DNA from 2 places in the Halobacillus sp. K22 genome. Region 1 is predicted to be linked to the other one. Evidence: a T-box and tRNA genes for the amino acid it is inferred to sense, from the RefSeq annotation. Region 1 holds a T-box; the other holds one or more tRNA genes.
The links. A T-box is a leader RNA that pairs with one kind of tRNA and senses whether it is charged. The one in region 1 lies ahead of serS (serine--tRNA ligase), so its partner is inferred to be a tRNA-Ser.
Positions count from the first base shown of each region.

Region 1 (11,053 bases):
ATGCCATGAGTGTTATTGTGGCGCGTGCCTTGCCTGACGTCCGTGATGGTTTGAAACCTGTACACCGCCGGATTTTGTATGCGATGCATGATCTAGGCATGCATTCGGATAAAGCTCACAAAAAATCTGCCCGTATTGTCGGGGAAGTTATCGGTAAATATCACCCGCACGGTGATTCGGCTGTGTACGATACGATGGTACGTATGGCTCAAGACTTCAACTATCGTTATATGCTCGTAGACGGACACGGAAACTTTGGTTCTGTAGACGGTGACGCCGCTGCCGCTATGCGTTATACGGAAGCACGAATGTCCAAGATTTCTATGGAGATTTTGCGCGACATCAATAAAGATACGATCGATTATGATGACAACTATGACGGTACGGAGAAGGAGCCTCTTGTCTTACCTGCCAAATTCCCGAACTTACTGGTAAACGGTGGTTCAGGTATCGCGGTAGGGATGGCTACGAATATTCCTCCCCATCAGCTGGGTGAAGTGATTGATGGTGTACTTGCAGTAAGTAAAGATCCAGAGATCACCATTCAGGAATTGATGGAAAACCACATTTACGGTCCAGACTTCCCAACATCTGGAAAAATCCTTGGACTAAGCGGAATTCGAAAAGCTTACGAAACAGGAAAAGGATCCATTACAGTCCGTGCAAATGTTGAAATCGAAGAACAGGCGAATGGGAAAGCCCGCTTAATTGTTACAGAGCTTCCTTATCAGGTGAACAAAGCACGTCTGGTCGAGAAAATAGCAGATCTTGCCCGTGATAAGAAAATAGAGGGCATTACGGATCTCAGGGACGAGTCTGACCGTAATGGTCTTCGTGTCGTAATCGAATTACGGCGGGATGCTAATCCAAATGTGCTGTTGAACAACCTTTACAAGATGACAGCTCTTCAATCCACGTTTGGTATTAATATGCTGGCACTCGTCAACGGCCATCCGAAAGTGTTGAATCTGAAACAGTGCCTGGAATACTACCTGGAGCACCAAAAAGAAGTTATCAAGCGTCGTACCGCTTATGAACTTCGTAAAGCTGAAGCTAGAGCTCATATCCTGGAAGGGCTGCGGATAGCTCTTGATCATCTGGACGAAGTAATTACGCTTATTCGTGAATCACAAACGACTGAGATTGCTAAAAGTGGTTTAATGGAGCGTTATGAGCTGTCAGATCGCCAGGCTCAAGCTATCCTGGATATGCGTCTTCAACGTCTGACTGGTTTAGAACGTGAGAAGATTGAAAGCGAATATCAAGATCTAATGAAGCTGATTGCTGAGTTGAAAGCGATCCTTGCAGACGAAGAAAAGGTTCTTGAGATCATTAGAGAAGAACTCGAGGATGTAAAAGAACGCTTTAATGATGAACGCCGCACTGAAATTGTACTTGGCGGCAGTGACTTCATTGAAGATGAAGACTTGATACCGGAAGAAACAGTCATTGTAACCTTGACGCATCAAGGCTACGTAAAACGCCTCCCTGCAAGTACGTACCGTTCTCAGCGCAGAGGCGGACGTGGTGTACAGGGAATGGGCACACACGAAGAAGACTTTGTGGAGCATCTGCTTTCCACCTCCACGCACAATACGCTGCTTTTCTTCTCCAATAAAGGAAAAGTATATAAAGCTAAAGGATATGAAGTGCCGGAGTTCAGCCGTACGGCTAAAGGGATTCCGATTATTAATATGCTGAATATTGAGCGTGACGAGTGGATTAACGCAGTTATAACCGTTGAAGACTTCGTCGATGACTGGTACCTCCTGTTTACAACACGAAACGGGATCACCAAACGGACGACGCTTTCTCAGTTTGCAAATATCCGCCGCGGCGGTCTTATTGCACTCGGATTGCGGGAAGATGATGAATTAATCTCTGTGAAACTGACTGATGGACAAAAAGACATCATGATAGGTACCAGAAATGGTTACCTTATCCGGTTTAATGAAGAGCAAATCCGTGCGATGGGCCGTACAGCTGCAGGTGTCAAAGGAATCTCGCTTAGAGATGATGACCGGGTCGTATCCATGGAAATTCTGGATGACGACCTGCAGGTGCTAACCGTTACAAGTAAAGGCTATGGAAAACGGACACCGGCAACGGATTACCGTCTTACCAACCGGGGCGGTAAAGGAATTATCACGTGTAACCTTACCGAGAAAAATGGGTATGTTGTCGCTACCCAGGCGGTAAATGGTGAAGAAGATATAATGATCATCACGGAAAGTGGTGTGCTGATCCGGATGCCGCTCGAAAGCATTTCAGAAACTGGACGAAACACCCAGGGGGTCCGGTTGATCCGTCTTGGAGACGGGGAAGAAGTAGCTACGGTAGCACGAGTGGAATCAGAAAAAGAAGAAGAAGAAATCATTGAAGAAGCACTTGAAAAGAACGAGGATAAAGAAACATTGTCAGAGGAAACTCCAGAAGCGGAGGATACACCTGAAGAATAACCCTCGTTTGCTGGGAAATGCCAAGCCGCCTGTCGAATTTACGGCAGGTGGCTTTTTTTTAAGAAATTTTAGGTATTAAAGAAATTTCTAATTGAATCGGTTGAAGTTGCGAACAAACTTTCAGACGGTTCCCCTTTTATCCCGGAGGAATCTGTAGATGATGAGCCGAGCAAAACACAGCTGTCAGGTTCATCCGACCCAAGCCAGTACCTTCCCTTTCAAGACCAGTATTTACAGGCAGTTCAATTCTATAAGAAATGGTTTTCGGATTGGCGGGCAGGAGCATCTATTGATATAAAAGCCATACGTGAAGTAATGGTTCCCTTATTAGAAAATGCTACCCAGGAGAAGCGGGAGGTTTTCAGGCTGCATAACTATTCTACAAGCTGGGATTACCTTTATCACCATAGTGTAGCGATGAGCGTTATGGGAGGGTATCTAGCTTATAAAATGGACTATGAATACGGTGAGTGGATTCAAGTAGGACTTGCAGGGTTACTCAGTGATGCAGGAATGGTCAAGGTGGATCAACGTGTCATAGAAAAAGATGGGCCACTTACTGAACGGGAATTTGAACAGATTAAACTCCATCCGGCCCGTTCTTACCGCATGGTGGAAAACATTCAGGCGTTGAGCCGCCCGGCCAAGCTTGCTATTTTACAGCATCATGAGCGGTTAGACGGAACGGGTTATCCTCTTAGACTTAACCATGCTAAAATTCATCCATATAGTCAGCTCATCGCGGTTAGTGATATGTACCATGCCATGTCTTCAGAACGTGTGTACCTCCCTAAGCATTCGCCTTTTAAAGTCCTCGAAGAAGTGCTTAAGGAACAGTTCGGGCGTTATGATCCTACTGTCATTCAAGTGTTAGTCAAAGAAATGACCAATTATTCAACAGGTACGAAGGTAAGGCTGTCCAGCAACCAACGGGCGGAGATTGTCTTTGTAGACCATACCCATCATACAAGACCTATGATTCGCTTAGAGGAAGATGGAGAAATTTTTCACTTAAAAGAATATATGCACCTACATATAGAAGAGATTTTGGAGTAATAAAAGACCAGCTGATATCAACGAACAGATGTCAGCTGGTCTTTTAACCAGTCGGAGATTAACATAGGAATCTGTTCACTTGCGCTTTTTAAAAATTCGATGATAAATACATAGTCTTCCCGGTCCCTCATTTGCTGCATCTCTCCCCACCATTCTCCCTCGTATCGCACTAACATACTTAAGTTATAGAGTACGGCAAAGTAAGCGAGCAGCGGCGGCCAGGGTTCATCTGCCGGCGTACTTTCCAAATCTTTAAATGCATAAATGGGAGCCATAGCTTCTAAGGGACGTAATAATTCATCCATGGATATTTTTTCTTTTGACGATGTAAATTGAAAAAGGTGGTTCGCCGCATGAGGAAATAATCCATGGGGCTGGACTCGAATATCATCTTCTAAAAATCGGTAGTGCTGCTTCTTTCTTTTTCTGGTAGACAATCCGTGAGCTAAAACCTTGGCTGTAGCCGGATAACCTGGATCTACCGTTAGAAGGCAGCTCTTTAAGTAATGGTTGAGTCCATAATAGAAAAGGAGCGGCTGAACACTCAGGGGAGTGGACTTTGCAGACGCCCAGTAGTCACTTCCCAAATTCAAACCATATATAAATCGTTCAGCGTTCTGATAAGCATGGTGAGAAGCTTTGGGATTATTTGTGTTTTCATAACAAGCCAGTAAAAACGGTCTGGTGTGAGCGGTAACTTGTAAATAATTTAGAATGGTATCTTCTTTAAGCATGGGGGGTGCTTCTCCTTTCATCACGTTCAACCTCATTTTGCAAGCGAATCAGAAAGCGCTTAAATAATATCGTACACAGTTAAAGCGACTGTAAAGCAGTCCCGACAGGGGATTTATGGGATTTTTTTATGGTTGAAAAAGCACAGTCATTGTCGTATTGTAAATAACAATAAGAAAGTATTTTAAATAGTTATCGGTTATTATTCCCCACCTTTACCCAAACTATTTGAATAAAAGGAGAGATCAAGCATGCGTGCAGATAAATTTGAGAAAGAAAGCTTAACGTTCGATGATGTCCTTCTACTGCCTGCCAAGTCCGATGTATTGCCTCGTGACGTTTCATTAGCGACAGAGCTTTCGCCTACCTTAAAGCTGAATATGCCCGTTCTCAGTGCTGGAATGGACACAGTCACAGAAGCAGGACTAGCAATCGGAATGGCAAGACAAGGCGGTCTCGGTGTCATTCACAAAAATATGTCGATCGAAGAGCAGGCTGAGCAGGTCGATCGTGTAAAACGTTCCGAAAGTGGAGTTATCACAAATCCTTTCTTTTTGACCCCTGAACATCAGGTTTTTGATGCGGAGCACCTGATGGGTAAATTTAGAATCTCAGGTGTGCCAATTGTGAATAATCAAGAAGAACAGAAGCTGGTGGGGATCCTTACCAACCGCGATCTGCGTTTCATCGATAACTATTCAATGGCCATCAGTGAAGTGATGACAAGCGAAAATCTGGTAACGGCACCTGTGGGAACTACGTTAGAGGAAGCTGGGAAGATTCTGCAGGAATACAAAATTGAAAAACTTCCATTAGTGGACAACGAAGGCATTCTAAAAGGTCTAATCACTATTAAAGATATTGAAAAAGTTATCGAATTTCCGCTTTCGGCGAAAGATGAACAAGGGCGACTTCTTTGTGCCGCTGCCGTCGGGGTAACAGCAGATGCTATGACAAGGATTGATAAACTTGTTTCTGCGGGAGTGGATGCTTTAGTTATCGATACGGCCCACGGCCATTCCCAGGGTGTAATCGACCAAGTGAAGCGTATTCGAAGCAAGTATCCGTCCGTGAATATTATCGCCGGAAATGTCGGCACAGCAGAAGCAACACGTGAACTGATTGAAGCAGGCGCCGATGTGATCAAAGTAGGCATAGGTCCTGGATCCATTTGTACAACCCGTGTCGTTGCGGGCGTAGGCATTCCGCAAATTACTGCGGTTCACGACTGTGCGATGGAAGCGGAGAAATATAACAAACCTGTTATTGCCGATGGCGGTATTAAATATTCAGGTGAAATTGTAAAATCTCTTGCGGCAGGGGCCCATGCAGTAATGCTTGGAAGTCTTCTGGCGGGCGTGTCAGAAAGTCCGGGAGAAACAGAAATCTTCCAGGGCCGCCGTTTTAAAGTTTACCGTGGAATGGGATCTGTAGGGGCTATGGAATCCGGTTCTAAAGATCGTTACTTCCAAAGTGGTCAGGAATCCAAAAAACTGGTACCAGAGGGAATCGAAGGACGTATGCCGTATAAAGGACCTCTTGCAGATACCCTTCATCAGCTGATGGGCGGTTTGCGATCCGGAATGGGGTATTGCGGAACCCCAACAATCCAGGCGCTGCGTACGGATGCTAAATTCACGAGAATTACCGGAGCTGGCTTGCGCGAAAGCCACCCTCACGATGTTCAAATTACTAAAGAAGCACCGAACTACTCCCTTTGATCTGAATAATTATTTATAGACAGGGACTATTCCCTGTCTATTCTTTTGTTAAACCATGTGATAAAATAACGAAGGTATAATACATAATTTGTAGGTGGAGGTCGAGAAAGTTGAAACAAGTTTTTAAAACATCCCTGGCCGTCATGATGGCCTTTATTTTAAGCATGTCCGCAGTCTTGATGAATCCAGGGAGTACATACGCGGCTACAGTTAATGTAGAAGCGAAATCTGCTATTCTAGTAGATGCTGATTCTGGAAAGATTTTATTTGAGAAAGAGGCAGACCTTACTCTACCTCCAGCTAGTATGACTAAAATGATGACAGAGTACCTCGTTATGGAAGCGATCCAGCAGGGCAGCATCAGCTGGGACACCACTACACAGATCAGCCAATACGCTTATGATATATCTGCAAACGCTGAATTCTCCGGCGTTGGCTTGAAAATGAATAAAGATTACAAAGTAGAAGAACTGTATAAAGCGATGGCTATCAATTCGGATAATGCCACGACCATTGCACTGGCTGAATTGATCGCAGGTACAGAAGCTGAATTTGTTAAAATGATGAATGAAAAGGCTAAGGAATTAGGTCTTCCGGATTATGAATTCGTAAATTCCACTGGCTTGAATAATTCCCACCTGGGAGATAATTACCCGGAGGGAACAGCCCCAGATGCTACTAACATGCTGTCGGCACGATCCGCTGCCCTTCTTGCCTACCACTTGATTAATGATTACCCTGAAGCTTTAGATTATTCCAGTCAGCCTACAGCCGAGTTTGATGGACAGACGATCACAAACTGGAACTGGATGGTGCCTAATATGCCCGGCGCACTCTCACAGTTCGGTTATGAAGGGGTCGATGGTTTAAAAACAGGCTATACAGAACTCGCAGGAAACACATTTACAGGCACAGCTGAACAAAATGGTCAGCGATTTATCGCTGTGGTTATGAAGACCGATTCAAGAGCATCACGTTTCCAGCAGACCGCGAAATTATTTGATTATGGTTTTCAGCAATTCCAGGCACAGACTTTATATAAAGCTGGCTATCAACTGGAAGGTGAATCCGAGATCGAAGTAGCTAAAGGTAAAGAAGACCAGGTAGCTGTAGAGACAAACACCGACCTTCAAACCCTGGTTAAAAACGGGGAAGATGGACAATACTCCATTGAGTATAACCTTTCGGAAGATCAATTGGATGAGGACGGGAAACTAGTGGCCCCTATTGATAAAGGTGCCAAAGTAGGAAGCGCTTCTCTTGTTTACAATGGAGAAGAATCATATGACAATCTATTATCCGAGGACCCAAACTCCGTGGATCTGGTGACTACGGAAGCGGTTGAGAAATCTAGTTGGTTCATGCTGATGTTAGGCGGAGTCGGTGAGTTCTTTAGTGATATTTTCACAGGTGCTGTCGATATGGTAAAAAGTTGGTTCTAACAGTTAATGCCAATTTATTTGGTAGGATTTTAGACTTTTTTGAGTTACAATAGAAAATAAGCAATATAAGATTCACATCATGCAAATGATTGATAATATACAGTCCATTCAGGGAGGAATATAGTATGTCACAAACAGGTACAGATCGCGTAAAACGCGGAATGGCAGAAATGCAAAAAGGCGGCGTCATTATGGACGTTGTAAATGCTGAACAGGCAAAAATAGCTGAAGAAGCGGGAGCTGTAGCCGTAATGGCTCTTGAACGTGTACCAGCTGATATTCGTGCAGCCGGAGGCGTCGCTCGAATGGCGGATCCAAGCATCGTGGAAGACGTTATGAATGCTGTGTCAATTCCAGTCATGGCAAAAGCTCGTATCGGGCACATTACAGAAGCACGTGTACTAGAAGCTTTAGGTGTCGATTATATCGATGAAAGTGAAGTGCTTACGCCGGCGGATGAGGTTTATCACATCAAAAAGGATGATTATACCGTCCCATTCGTGTGTGGCTGCCGTAACCTGGGAGAAGCTACACGCCGTATTCGTGAAGGAGCTTCTATGCTTCGTACCAAAGGAGAACCTGGTACAGGCAACATTGTAGAAGCAGTCAGCCATATGAGACAAGTTCAATCCCAAATTCGTCATCTTCGCGGTTTATCTGAAGATGAAGTGATGGTTTATGCCAAAGATCATGGAGCGCCATTTGATCTTCTTATGGAAATCCGTGAAGCAGGACGTCTTCCTGTCGTAAACTTTGCAGCCGGTGGAATTGCTACACCTTCAGATGCAGCATTAATGATGCAGCTTGGAGCAGACGGTGTATTCGTAGGTTCAGGTATTTTCAAATCCAATGACCCGGAACGCTTTGCTCGTGCGATTGTGGAAGCTACCACACATTATGATGACTATAAATTGATTGGTGAACTTTCCAGAGGACTGGGAACAGCTATGAAGGGCATGGAAATGTCTACTCTGGCGGCTGATCAGCGTATGCAGGACCGCAGTCAATAATAAATTGCAGGCGGACCAGGGGCCAAAGAGTCCCATCCTTGACTGATTTTTCGCTTTATATTCAGACTTATTGAATGATTTAGGATAGATTTAAAGGAGACATGCATCATGACTACAATCGGTGTATTAGGACTTCAAGGAGCTTTTCGTGAGCATGTTCGTTCCATCGAAGCTTCGGGTGCAGAAAGTGTCGTAGTGAAAAAGGTTGAACAGCTTGAGAATGTTGACGGGCTCATCATTCCAGGCGGCGAAAGTACAACCATCAGACGACTTATTGATAAGTACGGATTTCTCGAGCCTCTTCGTGAGTTCGGAAAACGAGGGAAGCCGATTTTCGGTACTTGTGCGGGGCTAATCCTGCTTGCATCAGAAATTGATGGATCGTATGACGTGCATTTAGGACTGATGGATATCAAGGTGCGCCGTAATGCATTCGGAAGGCAGCGAGAAAGCTTTGAGGTGGACCTCGATATCGAAGGCGTGGCTGAAGGATACAATGCTGTATTTATTCGTGCCCCTTATATTGAGGGCGTGGGTGAATCCGGTAAAGTATTAGCCACGTATAACGGCCATATCGTAGCCGCCCAGCAGGATGGTTACCTGGCTTGCTCCTTCCATCCAGAATTAACTACTGATCATCGAATGACTGCTCATTTTGTTAAAATGGTGGAAGAGTCTAAAAAATCACTTGCATTATAATTGAATATCCGCTAGTGTTATTAGACACAATAGCTAATAGATAACGCGATGATAGGAATTAGTAGCATAGTCCTTTTTCTTAAAGAGAGTCAGTGGCTGGTGAGAACTGATGAAAAAGGTATGTGAATCCATCCTTGAGTGTTCGACTGAATAACAGTAAGTCGAACCGGTGCTCACCGTTATGAGTTAAGCCGGAAGATTGATTTTCAATCTTCAACTTGGGTGGTATCGCGGGAAGCATAAACAAGCTCTCGTCCCTTATTTTATAAGGGACGGGGGCTTTTTATATTTATTAAATAAATGAGGAGGATATCCACATGCTGGACATGAAGTACTTACGTCAGAATTTTGAAGAAGTAAAGCAGAAATTGAATAAACGCGGTGAGGACTTATCCGAACTGGATGCCTTTGGAGACTTGGATGAAAGACGCCGAGAGCTTATTCAAGAGACGGAAGAGTTAAAAGCTCGCCGTAATGAGGTCTCTAAAGAAATATCTCAACTGAAAAAGGAAAAGCAGGACGCGGATGACAAGATTAAAGAAATGCGTGAAGTGGGAGACCGAGTCAAGAAGCTGGATGGTGAACTAAAAGAGGTGGAAGAACGATTAGAAACCCTTCTCCTTTCTATTCCTAACATTCCGCATGAAAGTGTACCCGTTGGAGAAGATGAAGAGGATAATGTGGAAGCTAAAAAATGGGGAGATCTGCCAGACTTTAATTTTGAAGCCAAAGCTCACTGGGATGTAGCGACGGAACTTGATATTCTGGACTTCGAACGTGCCGCGAAAGTTACAGGCAGCCGGTTTGTTTTCTATAAAGGACTAGGGGCTCGCCTGGAGCGTGCGCTATTAAATTTCATGATGGATTTACATGCGGACGAACATGGTTATCAGGAAATGCTCCCTCCTCAACTTGTGAATCGTACCTCTATGACTGGGACGGGACAGCTTCCAAAATTCGAAGAGGATGCATTTAAGATTGAAGACTGGGACTATTTTTTAGTGCCAACGGCCGAAGTTCCTGTAACGAACTATCACCGTGAAGAGATTCTATCTAGTGAGAATCTTCCGCAGAAGTTTGTAGCTTTCAGCACCAATTTCCGTTCAGAAGCGGGTTCTGCGGGCCGGGATACAAGAGGTCTGATCCGCCAGCACCAATTTAATAAAGTTGAACTCGTTCAGCTGGCTAAACCAGAAGAGTCTTATCAGGTGTTAGAAGAATTAACGGGCCATGCTGAAAAGGTACTGCAGCTGCTTAAACTTCCATACCGTGTGATGAGCATGTGTACAGGTGATCTTGGGTTCACAGCTGCTAAAAAATACGATATTGAAGTATGGATTCCAAGCTATGGAACGTACCGTGAGATCAGTTCTTGTTCTAATTTTGAAGACTTCCAGGCTCGCCGCGCAGGCATCCGCTTCCGCCGTGAAGAGAAAGGCAAGCCGGAATTCGTGCATACCTTAAATGGATCAGGGCTGGCCCTGGGACGTACGGTTGCTGCGATTCTTGAGAATTATCAGCAGGAAGATGGATCTGTGGTTATTCCTGAAGTTCTTCGCCCCTACATGGGTGGTAAAGAGACCATTCAGTAATATAAAGCCAGGCCGCACCGAGCAAACTTACAGGTGCGGCTTTTTATAGGCTATATTAAACGTTAGTGTTTATTTTAAAAAAAGCATATTACGCTAAAGGGCCTTTTACTTTAAGACTCAGTTTCGAGATATTGGTTATGAGGAAGGTCCTTCGGGGGACGATTCGGCCAGCTGCATCGCCCAGACACTCGCGTCATAAGCAGGAATTTCAACGGGACGAAAGAACGCATCCCTTTTGAATTTCCTGCTTATGCGTGTCGTGTCTATCGGGGCGATTCCGCTCTTGAACACTTTCCGCGGGCATGTGCTGAGCTTCCTCGGGCTTAACAGCCCTGCGGGATC
Region 1 is NZ_JBQQCN010000032.1:15,394-26,446, forward strand. Features, by position in the region: gene gyrA (DNA gyrase subunit A) at 1-2,459, shown strand, start outside; gene ACTWPM_RS18175 (HD-GYP domain-containing protein) at 2,775-3,515, shown strand; gene ACTWPM_RS18180 (YaaC family protein) at 3,533-4,249, opposite strand; gene guaB (IMP dehydrogenase) at 4,499-5,968, shown strand; gene ACTWPM_RS18190 (serine hydrolase) at 6,079-7,410, shown strand; gene pdxS (pyridoxal 5'-phosphate synthase lyase subunit PdxS) at 7,536-8,420, shown strand; gene pdxT (pyridoxal 5'-phosphate synthase glutaminase subunit PdxT) at 8,529-9,119, shown strand; T-box leader at 9,159-9,381, shown strand; gene serS (serine--tRNA ligase) at 9,437-10,711, shown strand.

Region 2 (8,610 bases), on a different contig from region 1:
CTGAGCCAGGATCAAACTCTCCATAAAAGTAGTTTGACTTGCTCATTTGCACACCGAATGTGCTTGTTTGAATTCCTTCAATAATGAAAGAATATCTTGACGTACTGGTTGGTTCGTTCAGTTTTCAAAGATCAAATTGAATATTGGTGGAGCCTAGCGGGATCGAACCGCTGACCTCCTGCGTGCAAAGCAGGCGCTCTCCCAGCTGAGCTAAGGCCCCAAGTTAGGAATGGTCGGGAAGACAGGATTCGAACCTGCGACCCCTTGGTCCCAAACCAAGTGCTCTACCAAGCTGAGCTACTTCCCGTATAATGGCGCGCCCGAGAGGAGTCGAACCCCTAACCTTCTGATCCGTAGTCAGACGCTCTATCCAATTGAGCTACGGGCGCTTATCAAAAAAGCGACATTCATTAATGTAACATGCATTTCGGTTTAACGCAAGAGTTTTTATGAAAAAACTTAGTGCGGCCGAGAGGACTTGAACCTCCACGGGGTTGCCCCCACTAGGCCCTCAACCTAGCGCGTCTGCCGATTCCGCCACGACCGCAAGTTGTAAAGACAATTCGCTGCTGATCATGGTGATTGGAAAATGCGGGTGGAGGGACTTGAACCCCCACGCCGTGAAGCACTAGATCCTAAATCTAGCGTGTCTGCCAATTCCACCACACCCGCGTTAATAAATGGTGAGCCATGAAGGATTCGAACCTTCGACCCTCTGATTAAAAGTCAGATGCTCTACCAACTGAGCTAATGGCTCGTAATGTAAGATCTCTCAATCTATTTTCTAATGAAAAAATTAAGGACCTTTCTTCAAAAGCACAAGGACTATCATATAACGTCCAGTGTGTTTTGTCAACTCATTTTTCAAAAGAAAATGGCTGGGCCAGCTGGATTCGAACCAGCGCATGACGGTACCAAAAACCGTTGCCTTACCGCTTGGCTATGGCCCAAACATAAAAGTGGCGGTCCGGACGGGACTCGAACCCGCGACCTCCTGCGTGACAGGCAGGCATTCTAACCAACTGAACTACCGGACCTATGTATATATAAGTGACCCGTACGGGATTCGAACCCGTGTTACCGCCGTGAAAGGGCGGTGTCTTAACCACTTGACCAACGGGCCATCACAAAATAAGTAATGGCGGAGAAGGAGGGATTTGAACCCTCGCGCCGCTTGCGCGACCTACACCCTTAGCAGGGGCGCCTCTTCAGCCACTTGAGTACTTCTCCGTAATGGCTCCAACGGTAGGATTCGAACCTACGACCGATCGGTTAACAGCCGATTGCTCTACCACTGAGCTACGTTGGAATAATGAAAAATCATCAACTCGCTTGCTTGTCCTAAAAACAACTTCGTTATCAGCGACGTTTTATATAATATAATATTCAGCTGATAATGTCAAACCCTTTTCCACAAAAAATTATTTCTTTTAAATGCTTCTGGGGTTGTTTTGTTAAGGCTTATTTAATTTAACATGCACTTAATAATCCGTCAATGGATTTTTCATTTCTTTTTGAGTTTTCCACTGCACTTCCCGCAGCCATATCTTTTAGTATTTACTCTTCTCTTTCTCGTGTATTCCTCACCGCATGAAGTACACATATAATAATGTAATTCTGGCTTCTTCTTTTGGGATGGTAAAGCCTTACAGAACCGCGGAGAGTTTGTGTGTTTCAGAAGTTCTTTAAACTCACGGTCTCCGTGCTTGTATCCTTTACCTTCGATATGCAAATGATAATGACAGAGCTCATGTTTAATGATTCCCTCAAATTCTTCTAACCCCAGCTCTTCGAGATACTTAGGATTTAGTTCAATTACTCTTTTGGAAGGAATATACCGCCCTCCTGTCGTTCGAAGCCTTGAATTAAATTCGACCTGGTCCACGTAAGGCTTTTGAAAATAGGCAAGTGATATTTCTTGTGTCCATTGTTGTAATTGTGCGTTTGTCAGAGTCATAAAGGAACACCTTTCCGGTTTTTAGCATACTTTATCATAAGTCTAAAAAAAGATGAATACAAAGGAGTAGATGTTCATGCCTGCTTGGCTTAAAAATCAGATGGCGAGAGCTTTTGCCAATAAAGATAAGTATCAAATCAAAATGTTAAACCAGTGCTGGTATTATTATCAACATCTTTATAAATAAAAGAATACCCAGAAGGAAAATCTCCTCCCAGGTATTTATACTCTATGATTGAGGCAGCATTGTAAGAGCAATCCGTTGTTTTTGGGTATCCACTTGCTCTACCCAGACCGTTACAACGTCTCCCACAGAAACGACGTCCATCGGGTGTTTTACAAACTTATTCGAAAGCTTTGAAATATGGACAAGCCCGTCCTGTTTTACTCCGATATCTACGAAAGCTCCAAAATCCACTACGTTTCTAATCGTTCCCTCAAGCTCCATACCTTGTTCAAGATCTTCCATAGAGAGTACATTCGTTTTAAGCAGTGGTTTTGGCAAGTCATCCCTTGGGTCACGCCCAGGCTGAACGAGTGATTTCCTTATGTCTTCAAAGGTCATCATACCTACATCAAGTTCATCGGCAGTTTGGTTTGCATCCATTGTTTTCAGCTTTTCTGCAATCTCCGAGCTGCCTAGATCTTCAACAGTCGCACCGACCATTTTTAAGAGTGAGCGGGCTGAACGGTAGCTTTCCGGGTGAATTGGCGTACGATCCAACGGTTCTTTTCCGTCCAGAATTCGTAAAAATCCAATACTCTGTTCATACGTTTTGGCACCAAGTCTCGGAATATCCTTAAGCTCCGAGCGTTTCGAAAACTTCCCGATTTCTTCTCGCTTCTTCACTACATTATTGGCTACGGCTTTACTAAGCCCTGATACGTATTGCAATAAAGAGGAAGAAGCTGTATTAACATTCACTCCTACCTGGTTAACTACGGTTTCTACAACAAAAGTCAACGATTCGTTCAATTTTTTCTGAGTGACATCATGTTGGTACTGACCGACTCCAATTGATTTCGGATCAATTTTCACTAGTTCTGCCAATGGATCCTGAACTCTTCGTGCTATAGAAACTGCACTTCTTTCCTCGACCTGCAGATCAGGAAACTCTTCACGTGCTAATTTAGATGCTGAATACACACTGGCCCCCGCCTCGTTCACGATCATATAAGAAGCTTCAAGGTTATGTTTTTGGATCATATCCGCAATGAATTGTTCCGTTTCTCTGGAAGCCGTGCCATTACCAATCGCCATGAGCTCAATTGGGTATTTCTTCATAAACGATAATACTTTCTTCTCTGCCCCGGCTGTATCATTTTTAGGGGCTGTTGGGTAAATAACTGCAATATCAAGCACCTTACCAGTCTCATCAATAACGGCAAGTTTGCATCCGGTACGATAGGCCGGATCCACACCTAATACAACTTTCCCTTTAAGTGGGGGCTGCAGCAATAAACTTCTTAAGTTACTGGAAAACACTTCAATCGCCTGCTCTTCGGCGCTTTCAGACAGCGAACTCCTGATTTCTCTTTCAATAGAGGGCTGAATCAACCGCTTATAACTATCCTGAATGGCTTCCGTTAATATTTCTCGAAGTTTACCTGAAGTAGAATTCTTGATCACATTTCTCTCTATGTAACCAACAATAGATTCATCGGGAGGCTGTACCCCTACTTTCAGCACGCCCTCCTTTTCACCACGGTTTAAAGCTAAAATACGGTGAGAAACTATCGACCGTACCGGTTCCTGATATTCATAGTACATTTCGAATATATTTTTTTCATCTTTATCTGAGTTTTTATCAGAAGATTGTATCGTACCTTTTTGAAAGGTCTGTTTCCTTATTTGCTCCCGGTAGACTGGATCATCCGAAATCCATTCAGCAATAATATCATTTACACCAGCCTCTACCTCTTCTTCACTTTCAACTTCGTGTTCCTCCGAAAAGTAGGATTGCGCTTCTTTAGAGAAATCCAGATCCTCCTGCTCCCATACTCGAAGCGCCAGAGGCTCCAGACCTTTTTCCTTTGCAATCGTGGCTCTTGTTCTTCGCTTCTGCTTATAAGGGCGATAAAGGTCTTCAACTTTCTGGAGCTGAGCAGCCTGCTCGATATCTTTACGCAGTTCCTCGGTTAATTTGCCCTGCTCGTCGATTAACCGAATGACTTCTTCTTTCCTTTGTGTAAGGTTTTTCACATAACTCCATTGGTCTTCTATCGATTTAATTTGTACTTCATCTAGGCCGCCCGTCAGTTCTTTTCTATATCGGGCAATAAAAGGTACAGTATTCCCTTCATTCAGTAATTGTATAACTTGTTTGACTGATGATTCCTTGAGAGTGGTCTGTTTAGCCACCATGGTCATCAGCTCAGGGTTTTGCTCTATTTCGCTCAAAAAAAGTCCTCCTTCACAAACATCTACTCTGTATTGTATCAAATTCTTGGACGGGCCGTCAGAAGAACTTGAAAGCATGCTTCGCTTTTCAGGCTATTGAAAAAGGCCCTATTCTCATTTAATAAGAATAAGGCCTTTTATACGTACTCCATGGCAATTAAAGTAGTGTCATCTTCCCTCGCTTGTCCATAAAGTTCTTTATATTGCTCAGTAATATCGCTCACACTGTTTGTTGAAATATACTTTGATGTTAATCGGCGGTCGTTCACTCCATCTGAAAAAAGCAAAAAGATCATGCCTGCGCTGATCTCTCCTCTGGATACTCTTAATTTACGAGGAAATCCGGCCAGGTAACCAGCCAATGGAATGTTCCGATGTCTTCTGCCGTCTGGTTCAATAATAATGACTCCTATATTTCCAATAGAAGAGTATGAATATGTTTGAGCAGTAAAGTCTATTCTAAGTATGCCAAGAACGACTCCTCGCTTACCTACTAACACTTCATTACATTTACGAACCAGGGCTTCAATAGTTAAGTCTGTGTGTTCTTCAATGACATTCATAACGGCTTTAGATGATTCATGAGCCATTTCTCCGCTGCCCAATCCATCAGCTAAAGCACATATGAAAGCATTCTCAGTTTCTTTATAAAAGTAACTATCTCCGCAATAGTAGTTCCCTTTTTTCGCTTTTTGATAAATCGATAGACGGACATGCTTATACTGCTCTACCACTAGAAGGCCTCGACCGATTCAGCTTGTAAGGCTTCCCTTAGCTTGCGAAGAGCTCGTCTCTGAAGACGAGAAACGTGCATCTGGGAAATCCCCAGTTTTTCTCCTGTATCCTTTTGACTCATATTCTCAAAATACGTGCACTGCAGAATTTCCTGCTCCCGTTCACTTAGAATAGGAAGGACTTTCTCAAGGAGCATCTGCTGATCAATTTGAGAATACCCGTCTTCCTGGTTACCGATAAGATCAAGGATCGTTACCGTGCTTCCATCAGAATCCGCTTCAATTTTACGATCCACAGATAAAGCTTTATAGCTTTTACCCATTTCCATCGTTTCGAGGACATCCTCTTCTGATACTTCCAGATGATCCGCTATTTCAATAACGGACGGGGATCGCTGAAGGGTGTTGGTGAGTTCTTCGGCTGCTTTTTTAATTTTTGGTCCGAGTTCTTTAATCCGTCGTGGAACATGGACGCTCCACGTTTTATCACGGATAAATCGTTTAATTTCCCCGATAATCGTAGGGATGGCAAAGGATTCGAAGGACTTCCCAAAAGAAGGGTCATACCGGCGGATGGCGGCTAAAAGACCCAGCATTCCAACCTGGACCAGATCCTCATGGATGGTACTATTTTTTGAATACTTGCGTGCAATGGATTCAACAAGGTCTTTGTACACGAGTACAATTTTTTCCTGTACCGCTTCATCCGTAGGGTGCTCTTGTAAATGCTCTATCCATTCATATACTTCATCATTGTGATGTTGAGATCTGGTCGCCATTCTGACCCACCTCAGCTTCATGGAGATATTTTGTCATTAATACAATCACTCCATATTTACTATTAATTTCTACCTTATCCATAAGTGCATCAATCAAGAATAACCCGAAGCCACCTTCGCGCAGCTCTTCAATATTGTCATCTTGTTTGTAAGGACCAATATCCTGCTTAATATCCCCAAGGTTAAAGCTGCCACCGTGATCTGCAACCATTACTTCTAGACGATCATCATACACACCAAAACCGATGGTGATTTCTCCTTCACCCGTTTCATTATAGCCGTGCTTAACTGCGTTGGTAATCGCTTCAGAGATGGCTACTTTTAAATCTTCAATATCTTCGTAGGTAAAACCCATACGATTAGCAATGCCTGAGATACTCAGACGTACCACGCCGATGTATTCCGCTTTAGCAGGGACCTTTATTTCAACAAAATCAAATGGTTCCATTATTGCATTCCACCTTGTACTGTAGAATCTATATTCATGATCTCTGTAAGACCGGTGATTTTAAACAAACGGTATACACGCTCCTGCATTTGTACCAATTTCAAGTCAGTATTGTGCTCTTTTGTAGATTTCAAAGCGCTGATAAAGACACCAAGACCTGTAGAATCCATGTAATTCACATTCTGCAAATCAACTTCCACGGTCTGACCTTCTTCTTTCGTTAATGGCAATAGAGCATCTTTTAGCTTGGGCGCCGTGAATGCATCCACCTCTCCCGAAAGTACAACGTAAGCGATATTTTCTTTATTTGTAACATCTATCGTTAGGTTCATCTAAAAGTCCTCCTAATATTCCTGTAAATGTTCATCCAATGATGAATACCCGTTTCATTTTAAGACTAAACATTTCTCTTTAAGATGATCAGGGTAAAATCATCACGCAGGTGAAAATCCTGAAGACGCTCAAAGTGCTTATAAACGTTCTCTACGGTTTCCTGCGCCGGTAGATGGGAATAATGTTTAATAACATGAAGAATTTCTTCCTGCTCAATAAAACGGTCTCCCTGCCTGCATTCAGTTACTCCGTCTGTCAGAAGGATAATCATATCCCCTTTTTCCACTTTCTTCTGGTACTGAGTGTAGCTTGTTTCCGGTGATACTCCAAGAACAAGTCCAGGCACATCAATTTCTTCAAATTCATCGCGGTCGCTATAGTAATAAAAACCAGGCTCATGACCTGCAGAAGAATAAGAGAACGTGTGCGTATTAGAATTATAGAGTCCATAAAACATTGTAATGAACATACTCGCGTCCACATTACGTTCTACAACGCGGTTCAAACTGCCCAGAATCACACTTGGGTCCATACGCATTTCCGGATAGCTGTCCATCGAATATTTGATCATAGACATACACAGAGCTGCCGGTACACCTTTTCCAATAACATCCGCTACAGCTATTCCAAGAGATCCTTTTCCATCCTGCACAAAATGGTGGTAATCTCCGTTCATCTGCTTTGCCGGTACACTTAAAGCTCCGATGTCTACTTCCTCCAAATCTGGTTTAACAGTAGACAATAAGGTTTTTTGCATATTGGCGGCTACAGAAATTTCGGATTTTAATTCCAGTTGCTTTTCACGCAGCGATTGGTGCTCTTGATAAGCAAGTCCATAAGAAATCATAGTTTCTAACAAAAAATTCATCGATGCCTGAATGTAATCAGGCATTTCCGGGTATAGTTCCTGTAATGATTGAATATGAACATTAATAATTTCCTCAGGTGAAATATTCTGCTGCATGGATTGCTTACTGAACTGCTCTGCCTGATACAGAGCTTGTTCATCTTGGGTTTTGATATATTCCTGTAGAAGTTCTTTATAATTTTCAAGATCAAGTTTCAGTGTACTCATCGTCTGATCCTCCTTTAACGGAGCCATTTAATGACTGTAATTTCAGTCCCTTTTCCTTCTTCGGATGTAATATCGAAATCGTCCATGAGACGCTTCACACCCGGAAGGCCTGCACCGAGTCCGCCAGATGTAGAAAAGCCGTCTTCCATCACCTGACTGAGCTCTTTAATACCCGGACCGCTGTCTATGGCCAGAATCCTGATACCTTTTTGATTCATATCCTCAAGAGCCTCAAAGCAGACTTTACCTGTTCCAGCATACAAATAAATATTCCTTGCTAACTCTGATATAGCAGTGGCGATTCTTGCTTGATCGACTGTGCCGAAACCTATTTTTCTGGCAATATCCCGACCAAGTTGACGCGCCCCTACAATGTCCCACTCCTTTTTTATATTCACACAGGATTGGAAGTCCATGGCTACTCCTCCAGTTCCTGACGAAGTTTAATCAACCCTTGTTCTAAATCTAATGCAGTAGGGACATCCTGCAAGTGTATCCCTAAATCAATCAGAGTCATAGCCACAGCTGGCTGAATACCCGTGAGTACCACTTTGGCACCCATTAAATCGGACATCGTGACCACATCTCCAAGGACTTTTGCGATGAATGAATCAATGATATCAACGGAAGTCAAATCGATGACAACACCGGAAGCACCACTTTCATGAATTTTACTTAACAGATCCTCTTGAAATTGTATTGCTGTCTGATCATCCAGATCAATCTGAATGGAGATCAGTAAATAGTTGTGTAATTTTAATATAGGAATCCTCAATTTGTTCACTCCCTGTCTAGCGAATCGATTAATCGTTCAATATCTTTGTCATTATTCTGAGTTTCTTCTATACGGCGATTCGTTAATTCGAGTGCTGTCTGGAACCCT
Region 2 is NZ_JBQQCN010000010.1:98-8,707, forward strand. Features, by position in the region: partial or broken rRNA gene ACTWPM_RS09000 (16S ribosomal RNA) at 1-27, opposite strand, end outside; tRNA gene ACTWPM_RS09005 (tRNA-Ala) at 145-220, opposite strand; tRNA gene ACTWPM_RS09010 (tRNA-Pro) at 231-307, opposite strand; tRNA gene ACTWPM_RS09015 (tRNA-Arg) at 313-389, opposite strand; tRNA gene ACTWPM_RS09020 (tRNA-Leu) at 464-547, opposite strand; tRNA gene ACTWPM_RS09025 (tRNA-Leu) at 591-672, opposite strand; tRNA gene ACTWPM_RS09030 (tRNA-Lys) at 682-757, opposite strand; tRNA gene ACTWPM_RS09035 (tRNA-Gln) at 876-950, opposite strand; tRNA gene ACTWPM_RS09040 (tRNA-Asp) at 961-1,037, opposite strand; tRNA gene ACTWPM_RS09045 (tRNA-Glu) at 1,052-1,123, opposite strand; tRNA gene ACTWPM_RS09050 (tRNA-Ser) at 1,140-1,230, opposite strand; tRNA gene ACTWPM_RS09055 (tRNA-Asn) at 1,235-1,309, opposite strand; gene ACTWPM_RS09060 (SprT family protein) at 1,505-1,957, opposite strand; gene cmpA (cortex morphogenetic protein CmpA) at 2,034-2,144, shown strand; gene ACTWPM_RS09070 (Tex family protein) at 2,187-4,328, opposite strand; gene ACTWPM_RS09075 (SpoIIE family protein phosphatase) at 4,496-5,092, opposite strand; gene sigB (RNA polymerase sigma factor SigB) at 5,092-5,871, opposite strand; gene rsbW (anti-sigma B factor RsbW) at 5,843-6,319, opposite strand; gene ACTWPM_RS09090 (STAS domain-containing protein) at 6,319-6,651, opposite strand; gene ACTWPM_RS09095 (PP2C family protein-serine/threonine phosphatase) at 6,717-7,727, opposite strand; gene ACTWPM_RS09100 (anti-sigma regulatory factor) at 7,742-8,143, opposite strand; gene ACTWPM_RS09105 (STAS domain-containing protein) at 8,146-8,502, opposite strand; gene ACTWPM_RS09110 (RsbT co-antagonist protein RsbRA) at 8,508-8,610, opposite strand, start outside.
Region 2: it has a tRNA-Ser gene. The T-box ahead of serS (serine--tRNA ligase) is inferred to sense a tRNA for this amino acid. The anticodon was not compared.